DNA from 3 places in the Paenibacillus sp. VT-400 genome. Region 1 is predicted to be linked to each of the others. Evidence: predicted binding sites of a transcription regulator. Region 1 holds the regulator's gene; each other region holds the start of a gene.
What was found. Region 1 encodes Rex, which represses fermentation and respiration genes when NADH is low (regulators of the CRP and FNR family bind a similar motif). Its sites were predicted from a motif close to TTGTGAAATATTTCACAA; they were not measured.
Positions count from the first base shown of each region.

Region 2: EL84_RS03670 (formate/nitrite transporter family protein) is a predicted target of Rex. The motif match lies at 1,761-1,778, and genes of this name have one in related genera.
Region 3: EL84_RS21180 (cytochrome ubiquinol oxidase subunit I) is a predicted target of Rex. The motif match lies at 1,815-1,832, and genes of this name have one in related genera.

Region 1 covers NZ_LELF01000067.1:3,326,179-3,330,011, reverse strand. Annotated here, with positions in the region: gene dinG (ATP-dependent DNA helicase DinG) at 1-1,551, shown strand, start outside; gene EL84_RS25210 (redox-sensing transcriptional repressor Rex) at 1,771-2,424, shown strand; gene EL84_RS25205 (amidohydrolase) at 2,411-3,718, shown strand; gene EL84_RS25200 (DUF5590 domain-containing protein) at 3,756-3,833, shown strand, end outside.
Region 2 covers NZ_LELF01000047.1:276,781-280,613, reverse strand. Annotated here, with positions in the region: gene EL84_RS03675 (FAD-dependent oxidoreductase) at 150-1,511, shown strand; gene EL84_RS03670 (formate/nitrite transporter family protein) at 1,887-2,738, shown strand; gene EL84_RS03665 (molybdopterin-dependent oxidoreductase) at 3,162-3,833, shown strand, end outside.
Region 3 covers NZ_LELF01000067.1:2,371,107-2,374,939, reverse strand. Annotated here, with positions in the region: gene EL84_RS21185 (cytochrome d ubiquinol oxidase subunit II) at 1-373, opposite strand, end outside; gene EL84_RS21180 (cytochrome ubiquinol oxidase subunit I) at 373-1,737, opposite strand; gene EL84_RS21175 (MFS transporter) at 2,137-3,531, opposite strand; gene EL84_RS21170 (LysR family transcriptional regulator) at 3,641-3,833, shown strand, end outside.

The sequences.
Region 1 (3,833 bases):
TTGTCTGATATCGTAATCACCAATCACTCCAAATTATTTACGGATGTGAAAGCCGCGCATCAGCTGCTGCCAGCCTATGAGAGTCTTGTGATCGATGAGGCACATCATCTGGAGGATGTCGCTGGTAAACATCTTGGAATGCATATGAAATATTTCACCTTGGTTCATACACTGACCCGCCTATTTAAAGACAGTCGTAATGGTCAGCTGCCTATGCTTCGTTCGCAGTTATCCGGGCATGAAAATTCGGTGCAATGGGGCTCCATGGTGGATCAGATGTTCCCGCTCGCTCTTGAAGTTAAGGAGCTGTGGGATCGTATGAGCGATGCCTTGTTTGGTCTGTTGCCTGAACGAAGTGATGCTTCACCGGGAGAGACGGGGCAATTTTCACTGCGTCTGAAAGCATCTCAGAAACCTGCAAAATGGCAGGAGTTGCAGGATCTGGAGAACCAGATCTATGTGACTCTGGGCGATTTGGTTCGCAAAGGGGACAAATTGCTGCTTGAGGTGAAAGAAGATCAGGATGATTATCAATCGGATAGTCTGATCACGGACATTACAGGACTGCTGAAAGATCTGACCACATTGAAGGAGAATCTACGTTTCTTCATGCGTATGGATGATGCCAAAACGGTGTACTGGATGGAAGCCAGCGGCCAATTCCGCAGCAAATCTCTCCAGCTGTATGCCGTACCTGTAGATGTGAGTGCACAACTTAAGGATTTATTTTTTGATAAAAAGAAAAGTGTTGTGCTTACATCGGCTACGCTTTCGGTAGATAAGTCATTCCAGTTCATGATTGAACAGCTTGGCTTGCAGGAAGCGGCCGAGAACAATCGGCTGTTAACGTCGATGTTGCCATCACCTTTCAACTATCGCGATCAGGCACTTCTGGTGATTCCGCGTGATTTCCCGAGTGTGAAGGGAAGTGTGGGTGATGCGCACTTTGTTAATATGCTGGTGCAATCACTTGCAGAGACGGCAATTGCTACGCGTGGACGCATGATGGTTCTGTTTACTTCATACAAGATGTTGCGACAGGTCTATGATCCGCTGAAGGAGGCACTGTCTGGCAACGACATCTCGTTGCTTGGGCAAGGCGTTGACAGTGGAAGTCGTTCCAAATTGACTCGCAGGTTTCAAGATGCCAAAGCAACGGTACTTCTGGGCACAAGCAGCTTCTGGGAGGGTGTAGATATCCCGGGAGACGCGCTAACCTGTCTCGCTATTGTTCGACTGCCTTTCCAGCCACCGAATCATCCGTTGGTGGAAGCCAAGAGTGAGCTGCTTCAGGAACAGAAGAAAAATCCGTTCATGAAACTGTCCGTGCCACAAGCGGTCATTCGTTTCAAACAGGGATTTGGCCGATTGGTGCGTACAGCAAAGGACAGAGGAATTGTCATTGTTTATGATACACGGGTGATTGAAGCGTACTATGGTAAATTCTTTTTATATTCATTACCTGGTCCCAAAATGGAACACATGCTCACGGAGCAGATGGTTCCACGAATTACCGAGTGGTTGGAAAAACCTGCTAATGAACAAAAATAATGGTTGTTTTGTTCGTTATATCATTGCATGACACTATCGTTTGGCGTTAAACTTTATTAGATATTTCCGTATCCGATTAAAGCAGTTGCACGTAAGAACTTATAACCCAAATTACAAGGAGCATTCTGTATAAAATGTCACGTTTATCTTTGAGTTTTATACAGAATGCTCATCTTTTCATCTATTATTTTATCGTGGCCTTGGTAAGGGGGAGCAAGAATGAAATCGGATAAAATTTCGGAAGCGGTGGTACGACGTCTGCCTGTATACTTGCGTTATTTGAACGAGTTGCATCAGCGTGAGGTGGCTACTGTTTCTTCTCAAGAGCTTGGACAGAGGCTGGATCTGAATCCGGCCCAAATTCGTAAAGACCTGGCTTACTTCGGTGATTTTGGTCGTAAAGGGATCGGGTATGATGTATCATATCTGATCGAGAAAATTCGTCACATTCTCAAAATTGATCAGCAAATTAATGTAGCTCTGGTAGGCGCGGGTAACCTAGGACAGGCCTTGTCCAACTACAACGCATATCTGAAAGACAACATGAAGATTGTTGCAGTATTTGATGCATACGGACCGAAGATTGGTAGTCAAATCAACAGTTTGACGGTAAAACCAATGGATGAATTGACGGAAGCGGTTAAAACGGAAAATATTCGCATCGGAATTATCACGGTTCCGGATACGGAAGCCCAAAATGTAGCCGATCAGCTTATTGAATCAGGAATTGAAGCGATCCTTAATTTTGCACCAACCATTCTAAAAACACCGCCGCATATCCGCATTCACCATGCTGACTTTACAACGGATCTGCTTAGTTTGGCCTATTACTTGGAGACTGGAAAGGACGACGAGGAAGATGACAACAAATAGATGGGTAATTCACAACGGCAAATTTGCCGTTAATGAAGGCGGCACAACATGGAACGTGGTCCACGGATACATGGTTGTTGAGAATGACAAGATTGTGCATATTGGTGAGACATTGCCGGATGAAGACAAAAATTGTACCAAAGTGGATGGAAAAGGACTGTTCTTCCTGCCGGGTCTGATCAATACGCATGGTCATGCAGCGATGTCGTTGCTCAGAGGGCACGGAGACGATCTTGCATTGCAAGTATGGTTGCAGGAAAAAATGTGGCCGATGGAAGCGAAAATGACTTCAGAAGATGTATATTGGGGAACTTCGCTATCAGTGCTTGAAATGTTGAAAGGCGGAACTACAGCTTTCCTGGACATGTACGATCACATGGATCAAGTTGCCAAAGTTGTGGAGCAATCCGGCGTTAGAGCGGCACTGGCACGTGGTGTAATCGGGCTGTGCTCGGAAGAAGAACAATTGCGGAAGCTGGAGGAGTCGGCAGCGTTTGCACGTGAGTGGAATGGACAGGCAGATGGTCGCATTACAACCGTAATCTCGCCACACGCCCCATATACATGCCCTCCTGACTACATAGAGAAGCTTGTGCAGGTCGCGAACGACCTAAACCTTCCCCTTCATACACATATGTCGGAAACGCTTCGTGAAGTCGAGCAGAACGTGGCTGATTATGGACTGCGTCCTGTGGCACATCTGGAGAAACTGGGCTTTTTCTCTCGTCCATCCCTGGTTGCACATGCGGTGCATCTGAATGACGAAGAGATTGAGATTCTGGCCCGCCATGATGTGGCTGTATCCCATAACCCGGGAAGTAATCTGAAACTCGCTTCCGGTGTTGCGCGGGTACCTGCGTTGCTGAAAGCAGGAGTTACCGTGTCACTCGGAACAGACGGTCCAGCAAGTAACAACAACCTGGATATGTTCGAGGAAATGAGACTGGCTGCATTGATTCACAAAGGTGTATCTGGTGACCCGACGGCAGTGCCAGCAGGCGAAGCGTTATTACTCGGAACGTCATACGGTGCCAAATCCATCTTCTTGAATAATACCGGAGCACTTCAGGTTGGCATGAAGGCTGATTTTATCGCCCTTAACATTGAACAGGCACATTTCTATCCACATACAGACCTGATCTCACATACGATTTACTCGGCTTCTGCCAAAGATGTTGAACACGTATGGGTGGATGGAAAACAAGTAGTGAAACATGGCGAATGTCTGACGCTGGATGAAGAACGCATTTTGCGTGAGTCTCAATTGGCATTTGATGGTCTGCTTGCTCGTTAATTGCAGGACAGCATCATAGGGAAAGGAAGTTCGGCTTTTGAAGAAAAAAAAGAAGTGGATATGGATTTCGCTGCTTGCACTGGTTCTGATTCTGTTTGGACTTCAGCGTTATTAC
Region 2 (3,833 bases), on a different contig from region 1:
ACCTATTGCAATGTGAAAAATATCACATTATAATGAGTGTATAAAGTGAAATAAATCACATACACTGTTTCGAACAAGAAGTGAAATGTTTCACAACCATAACAACCTTATATTCAAACTCATTTATATATTTCGAGGAGGAACTTTTAATGAAAATCGCAGTTATCGGATGTACACACGCAGGAACCGCAGCCATCGTAAATACCGCCAAATTGTACCCGGATGCTACCATCACGGTGTATGAGCGCAATGACAATATCTCCTTCCTATCTTGTGGCATTGCGCTCTACGTAGGTGGGGTTGTGAAAGACCCTGACGGCTTGTTCTATTCTTCGCCTAATCAACTGGCAGAGCTTGGTGTTGAGACTAAGATGCTTCATGAAGTAACAGCAGTAGATGCCAAGGGCCATACCCTTCAGGCTAAAAACCTGCAAACCGGGGAAGAATTTGAAGATACGTTTGACAAACTGATCGTGACAACGGGTTCATGGCCTGTCGTTCCAAAGCTTGAAGGCATCGAGATGGATAACATTTTACTTTGCAAAAACTACAATCATTCCAACACGATTATTGAAAAAGCCAAAGATGCCAAACGTGTTACCGTTGTAGGTGCAGGATATATCGGCGTAGAACTGGTCGAAGCTTTCCAAATGAATGGCAAGGAAGTTACCCTGATCGACAGTGTGGACCGGATTTTGAACAAATACCTGGACCCTGAATTCACGGATGCGATTGAAGATACGTTGACTGGACGCGGCATCAAGCTGGCTCTTGGTCAATCGGTACAGAAGTTTACTGGTGAAGATGGCAAAGTAACTAAGGTGATCACGTCCAAAGGAGAGTTCGAAACCGATCTGGTTATTCTGTGCATTGGTTTCCGTCCAAATACCGAACTGCTCAAAGGCCAGGTGGATATGCTGCCAAACGGCGCAATCATCGTGGATAAATATATGCAAACGAGTCAAAAAGACGTCTTTGCTGCGGGTGACAGCTGTGCTATTCATTACAACCCAACAGGCAAAGCATCTTACATTCCACTGGCAACCAACGCGGTGCGGATGGGTACACTTGTAGCCCGTAACCTGGTTCGTCCTACGACACCGTATATGGGTACACAAGGAACATCGGGTATCAAAATTTATGAGCAAAATATCGCGGGTACCGGGATGACGGAAACGTCTGCTGCTGACGAAGGTTTGATTGTTGAATCTGTCGTACTGGAAGACAGCTACCGTCCGGAGTTCATGCCAACGGCTGAGAAACTGTTGCTCAAAGTAGTATATGAGCAGGCTACTCGTCGGATCGTTGGAGCACAGGTGATGTCTCAGGTTGATCTGACTCAATCGATTAATACGATCTCGGTTTGCATCCAAAATAACATGACCGTAGATGAGCTGGCCTTCATCGACTTCTTCTTCCAGCCACATTACAACAAACCGTGGAACTTCCTGAACACGGCGGGTCTGCAAGCACTGCCTCCAATAGAAATAAAAGCACCAGCAATGGTGTAAGGAAGCAGAATAGATGGTTGAACAGAGGGCATGATAAACGCCATACAAATATAACATGCTTATCCGTAAATAAGAGGTGTACGATAACTGCCAAGATTACGAAACAAGGCGGACGATTATAAAGGAAAGAGAAGACTGGCGAGTATATCGTCAGTCTTCTTTTTTGTTGTTTTAGCTACAAAAGGCCTTACTACACTCTTGCTGACTTAACTATTCAAAGACGCTCTGAAAGTATCTTTTTAAAGAACATTGTGATAATTTGCACAAAGTTTTGCGCAGTACCAAGATACAATTGAGATATGGTATTCAACGCATAAACAAAGGAATTCAGATGGTTTTATCCAACGATGAACAATGAAGGAGAGGATGAATGATATGGCAGCAAAAACACCTCTTGAGGTTGCACAATATACGGCGCAAACAGGAATGAAGAAGGCTCAATATCCGGTGTCTTCTGTACTGGTGCTTAGTTTTCTGGCAGGGGCTTTTATTGCGCTGGGGTTTCTACTGGATATTCGGGTGATTGCTTCTGCGCCAGCTGAGTGGGGAAGTCTGGTCAATCTGATTGGAGCAGCAGTGTTCCCGGTTGGATTAATCTTGGTACTCATCGGTGGTGGAGAGCTGCTGACAGGTAACATGATGGCAGTTCCACTTGCTACGATTGCAAGAAAATTATCTGTGGGTAGCATGTTGAAAAATCTAACCTTAGTGACGATTGGTAATTTTGTTGGAGCTTTGTTTGTCGCGTACGCGTTTGGACATGTGCTGGGTCTGACCGGAGAAGGTGTATATCTGGCGAAAGTGGTGGATATGGCTGGGCATAAGCTGCATGATGGTTTCCTGCAAGCTTTCATCTCTGGCATCGGCTGTAACTGGCTGGTCGCGCTGGCCGTGTGGTTATCTTATGCTTCGGATACGATGAGTGGCAAGGTACTGGGCATTTGGTTTCCAACGATGGCATTTGTGGCGATTGGATTCCAGCACGTTGTGGCCAATATGTTCCTCATCCCGGCGGCAATCTTTGAAGGACATTATTCGTGGGGTCAATATGTGATGAATTTCATTCCGGTATGGCTCGGGAATCTGACTGGTGGTGCTCTGTTTGTAGCTGCAGCCTATTGGGTGGTGTACCTGCGCCAAGCCGAGCCAAAAGTGAAACCAGAGATGGCGACGTCGATCGAACCTATGGAGACGGAGGCTAGAGTGATGTTGAGCAAACAAGCATAGAGGGCACAGCGAGGTATGGATACACGTATATTAGAAGTGAAGACGATTCTGATCTTGCTCGGTTCATGGCGAATATGCTGTGATGGAGCAGGGCGGGATCGTTTTTTTGTGGTGTCCTTATTGGATTTTAACGCAAAATAAATTCGCCATGACAAGGTTCGGGGGAACGAAACCTGTTCATGGCGAATTTCGGGAGTGGTCCATGATATGGCATGAGGAGGAAGTGGGGAAACACTAGCCTAATGCCTTATTTTTAATTTACCCCTGAATTCTGAAGTTGAATCAAACTCAAAAACATTTTTTTGAAAATAATTTAAAGCCGCTATAGCGGCGAATATGAAGCAAAAACATACTGTTCTCTTTACGCGATAACCTCGAAGAAGATATGATATAGGGATAGCTTTTAAAGAGGGGAGCCTTACGATGATCGATCAGGAGAATGGTGTATTTGCGGCGGTGTGCCCGCTCGACTGTCCGGACACTTGTGGTCTGTTATTACATAAAGAGAACGGCAAAATTGTGAAGGTGGCAGGCAATCCGGATCATCCGATCACCAAGGGTGCCATCTGTAATAAAGTCAGAAATATGACCGAGCGGGTATATCACCCCGAGCGTCTACAATATCCGATGAGACGTGTAGGAGCCAAAGGTGAAGGCCAGTTTGAACGAATCAGTTGGGATGAAGCGATTCACGAAATTACGACCAAATTCATTGCATTGTCCGAAACCTACGGCCCGGAGAGCATCCTGCCCTACAGCTTTTACGGTAACATGGGCATTCTCGGCGTAGACGGTATGGACCGACGTTTCTTCAATGCGCTTGGTGCGAGTGTACTGGAGCAGACGATCTGTAACTCCGCTGGAAATACCGGCTGGAAATATACGATGGGCGCCAATCGGGGAACGGTGCCGGAAGATACGGAGCATGCGGATCTCATCCTGGTGTGGGGTGGCAATATCGTCAGTACAAATATGCATCAGGTCGTTTTGGCGGAGAAAGCCCGCAAGAAAGGCGCCAAAATCGTCGTAATCGACGTTCATCGCAATCGTACGGCTCAATGGGGCGACTGGTTTATTCCGCTGTACCCGGGCACG
Region 3 (3,833 bases), 960 kb from region 1:
GACCCGTAGCTCCGTATAAGAACAAATACACGATACTTTTTTTGGAACCATAATTTTCGAAAGCATAGAACGACCCACGAATGGCAAGTAGAATGACGGCAATACTTCCTGGAACAAGCAGCGCGGAGCCATAATAATAGGCCGTGTCCGGGAAAAATCCGACGATACCAATATAGAAAAAGACAAAAAATACATTGGTGATCTCCCAGACAGGTGATAGATAACGGGAGATCAGACGATTAATCAGATGATCCTGCTTCGTCAAGCGTGCGTAAAAGGCGAAGAAACCTGCTCCAAAATCAATGGAAGCTACAATAAGATAGCCGTACAAGAACAGCCAGAGTACCGAAATACCAATTAATTCATAACTCATTATGCCTGGCCCCCTTTCTCGGCTGATTGATCATGCTTCTCCTTCAACCATTTCTCCATCTCGAGTTCAGCAGGATTGTTATTGAACAACCGTCTCAGTACGACGACACACATAACGCCTAGCAGGATGTAGAGAAGCAAGAAGACGAAAAATAAAATTCTCACACTCGGTGAAGAAGTAGCGGCCTCTTCTACCCGCATATAACCTCGGATGATCCATGGCTGCCGCCCGATCTCTGCATAGAACCAACCCATCTCAACAGCCAGAAAAGCAAGCGGTGCACTCAGTGCAACCATACGAAGCATCCACTTGTTAAACTGATTACGTTTCTTCCAGAATACAAACAGGAAGTACAGACTTGATATAGCAAGCAGAGCGAATCCAATACCAGCCATTAGATCAAACAAATAATGCACAAGTAAGGGCGGGTGTTCATCTGGTGGAAATTCGTTCAGCCCGGTTACCTCGGCGTTAAAGTCTCCAAAGGCAAGGAAACTGAGCAGTTTCGGCAAATGAAGAGCGCCTATAATTTCATGTTCTGCATTCAGCCATCCCAAAAAAATCAAATCCGCGCCGCTTTCCGTCTCGAAATGCCACTCGGCAGCTGCGAGCTTCTCCGGCTGATGCTCAGCCAAAAACTTGGCAGACACATCTCCAGCTAAAGAATTTAACAAACTGAATACCAGCACAACGGCCATCATGAGATTCAAACCTTTTTTGTGGTAGGCCGACACTCCTTTTCTCAGCATCGCAAAGGCTGCTATTCCTGCTAACAGAGCAGCTCCTGTCAGATAAGCCGAGCTTAATACATGGAACACTTTGGAGAACGTCGCTGTATTCAGCATCGCTTGCACGGGGTTCACTGCCATGAATTGACCTGCTTCCATGACAAAACCTTCAGGCTGGTTCATGAATCCGTTCACTGTTGTAATAAAAACAGCAGACATGCCTGCCCCGGCGACAATCGGAATAGTCAGCAACCAGTGGATATACGGATTTTTGAACCGATCCCACGTGTACAGATAAATGCCCAGAAATATTGCTTCAAAAAAGAATGCAAATACTTCCATAAATAGTGGCAGTGCAATGACATTCCCGGCAAGTTTCATAAAATTCGGCCATACCAAGGCCAACTGTAGTGAGATCGCTGTGCCTGTCACGACACCAACCGCGACAGAAATGACAAATCCTCTGGACCACCTCTTTGCCATAAGTATGTAATGGTGATCCTTCTTCCGAATGCCGATGAACTCTGCAATAGCAATCATTAAAGGTACGCCGACACCAAGCGTTGCAAAAATCACGTGGAACCCGAGCGTCAAACCAGTCACTAGCCTGCTCCATAAAACCGTATCAATAGCCATTCTTTGTGTTGCCTCCTTTCAAACTCTGTTCAATTTAGAAACATTCAATATCAGATTTGGCCAAGCTCAATGCAGAGTTGCGAAAAATTTCACAAAGTTAGGTATGACGATATCTTGCCACACCTATAATGCGTTTACTCCTGTAGGCCCCCGATAATAACAAGCATTGGATGCCTATTAAAATCTGATATTAATGCACTTAAAGTACTAACCAAGCCTATTAATCAAAATTATTATATCTTTATTTTTACCTAATTCAATCAAAGACACGGCTTCTACCCTAAACGTTCAAGAAAGGATCAACTCTTTCTGACAACTTGGTGAAAAACAAAAAATACACCCAATGGAGCTATTGATTCATTGGGTGTAAACGTGTTATTGCACGGCAGATTCTCTATTTCACTTGCTTACTTGCTCCGGACTCGCCACACCTGCCTCGTTACGTACGCTCATGATGATCAGTGATGCAGCTAATACCGTAAGGATGATTCCAAGCATCTGAAATCCTGTCACATTAAATGTATCTCCCATGACAATCCCAATCAATAACGACGATAAAATGGTCCCCAGGTAGCGTGATGTATTAAAAATACCCGATGCGACTCCAATCATTTCTTTGGGTGTGCTTTTGAACAGTGCTGCTTGCATACCGACCGCGTTTAGGCCGTTACTTATGCCAAATAAAGCTAAGGCAACAATGATTATGAAGATTGGAGAAGTTTCATTCATAACAACGATTAATATAGAGCCAAATGTCATTAAAGAAGCAGATACGATCAGAGCTGGCCGTGATCCTGATCTGTCAATCCAGCGCCCTGCGATCGGAGCAATAATGACTGAACATAACCCCAAAGCTAGCATGCTCATTCCTGTATGAACTTCGTTGAGATGACGTACCTGCTTCAAATACGTAGGAACTCCAAAAAAAAGTGCGTAAAACAGGATGTTCACCAGCATGTATTGCACATTCACCCAAGTCATCTCCGGATATGAGGCAAACGTTCGCAGAGGGATAAAAGGCGTGGCTGCTTTTAATTCATGTCGGAAGAACATGACGAGTGCGATTAACCCGATCCCCCCTGTCAGCAGATGCCATGTTGAAATATCTCCTGTGGAATTTACTGAAAGTAAACCGATGAGCAGAGTCACCAAAGCTACCGTAAACATCAGGATACCTGGTGCGTCAATTAACGTAAGCCATTGCCGAATGGACATGTGACCAGAGATAGACAGGGATTGCTCGTCCTTCGGGATTGTTTTCCAGGCGAACCAAAAACTTGCCAAGACAAACGGAATATTAACGAAGAATATGCTGTGCCAGTCCCACCAATGAATCAATACTCCACCAATAAAAGGTCCAATTGCAGCCGCTCCAGAAAGGAATATAGCCAAGGTGGACAAGGCGGAGGCTTCTTTTTCAGTCACGTTCATTCTGACAATCGCCATTCCAACGGCCACCATCATGCTTGTGCCAATCGATTGAACGATCCGGAATACGATGAGCCACGAAAAACTGGGAGACCACGGAGCTAGCATGGACGATACAAAAACAATAACAAGACCCATGAGGAATATCTTCCTGCGGCCAAACAAATCACTACACTTGCCCATGACGGGTTGAGCGACAGCACTGGCAATGTAAAATGATAAAATAATCCACGAAACGGCTGTAAAATTAAGTTGATACACTTGTTGTAGCCTGGAGATTGCCACCGAAATCATGGAGGAATTCAACGGATTCAACATAATTCCGAGTCCAACAGCTAACATCAATCCTTTATTTCGAACGTTCATTGGTGCACCTCTCTCTCTTCTGCTGTTATCTTACTTGAACGTATTCATTTATTCCAACGCATTATATGTTATGATTTGATGAACTAGAAGGAATGAAGGAATGGTGCAAATGGAGCTTCTTCAACTAAAATATTTCCTGACGGTGGCCCGATGCGAACATGTTACGGAAGCTGCGGGAAAGCTGCATGTCACGCAATCCTCCCTGAGCAAAACGATACAACGATTAGAGGACGACTTGGGAGTCCCTTTATTTGATCGAATCGGGAGAAAGCTGCGATTAAACGACTTTGGAAGAACATTTC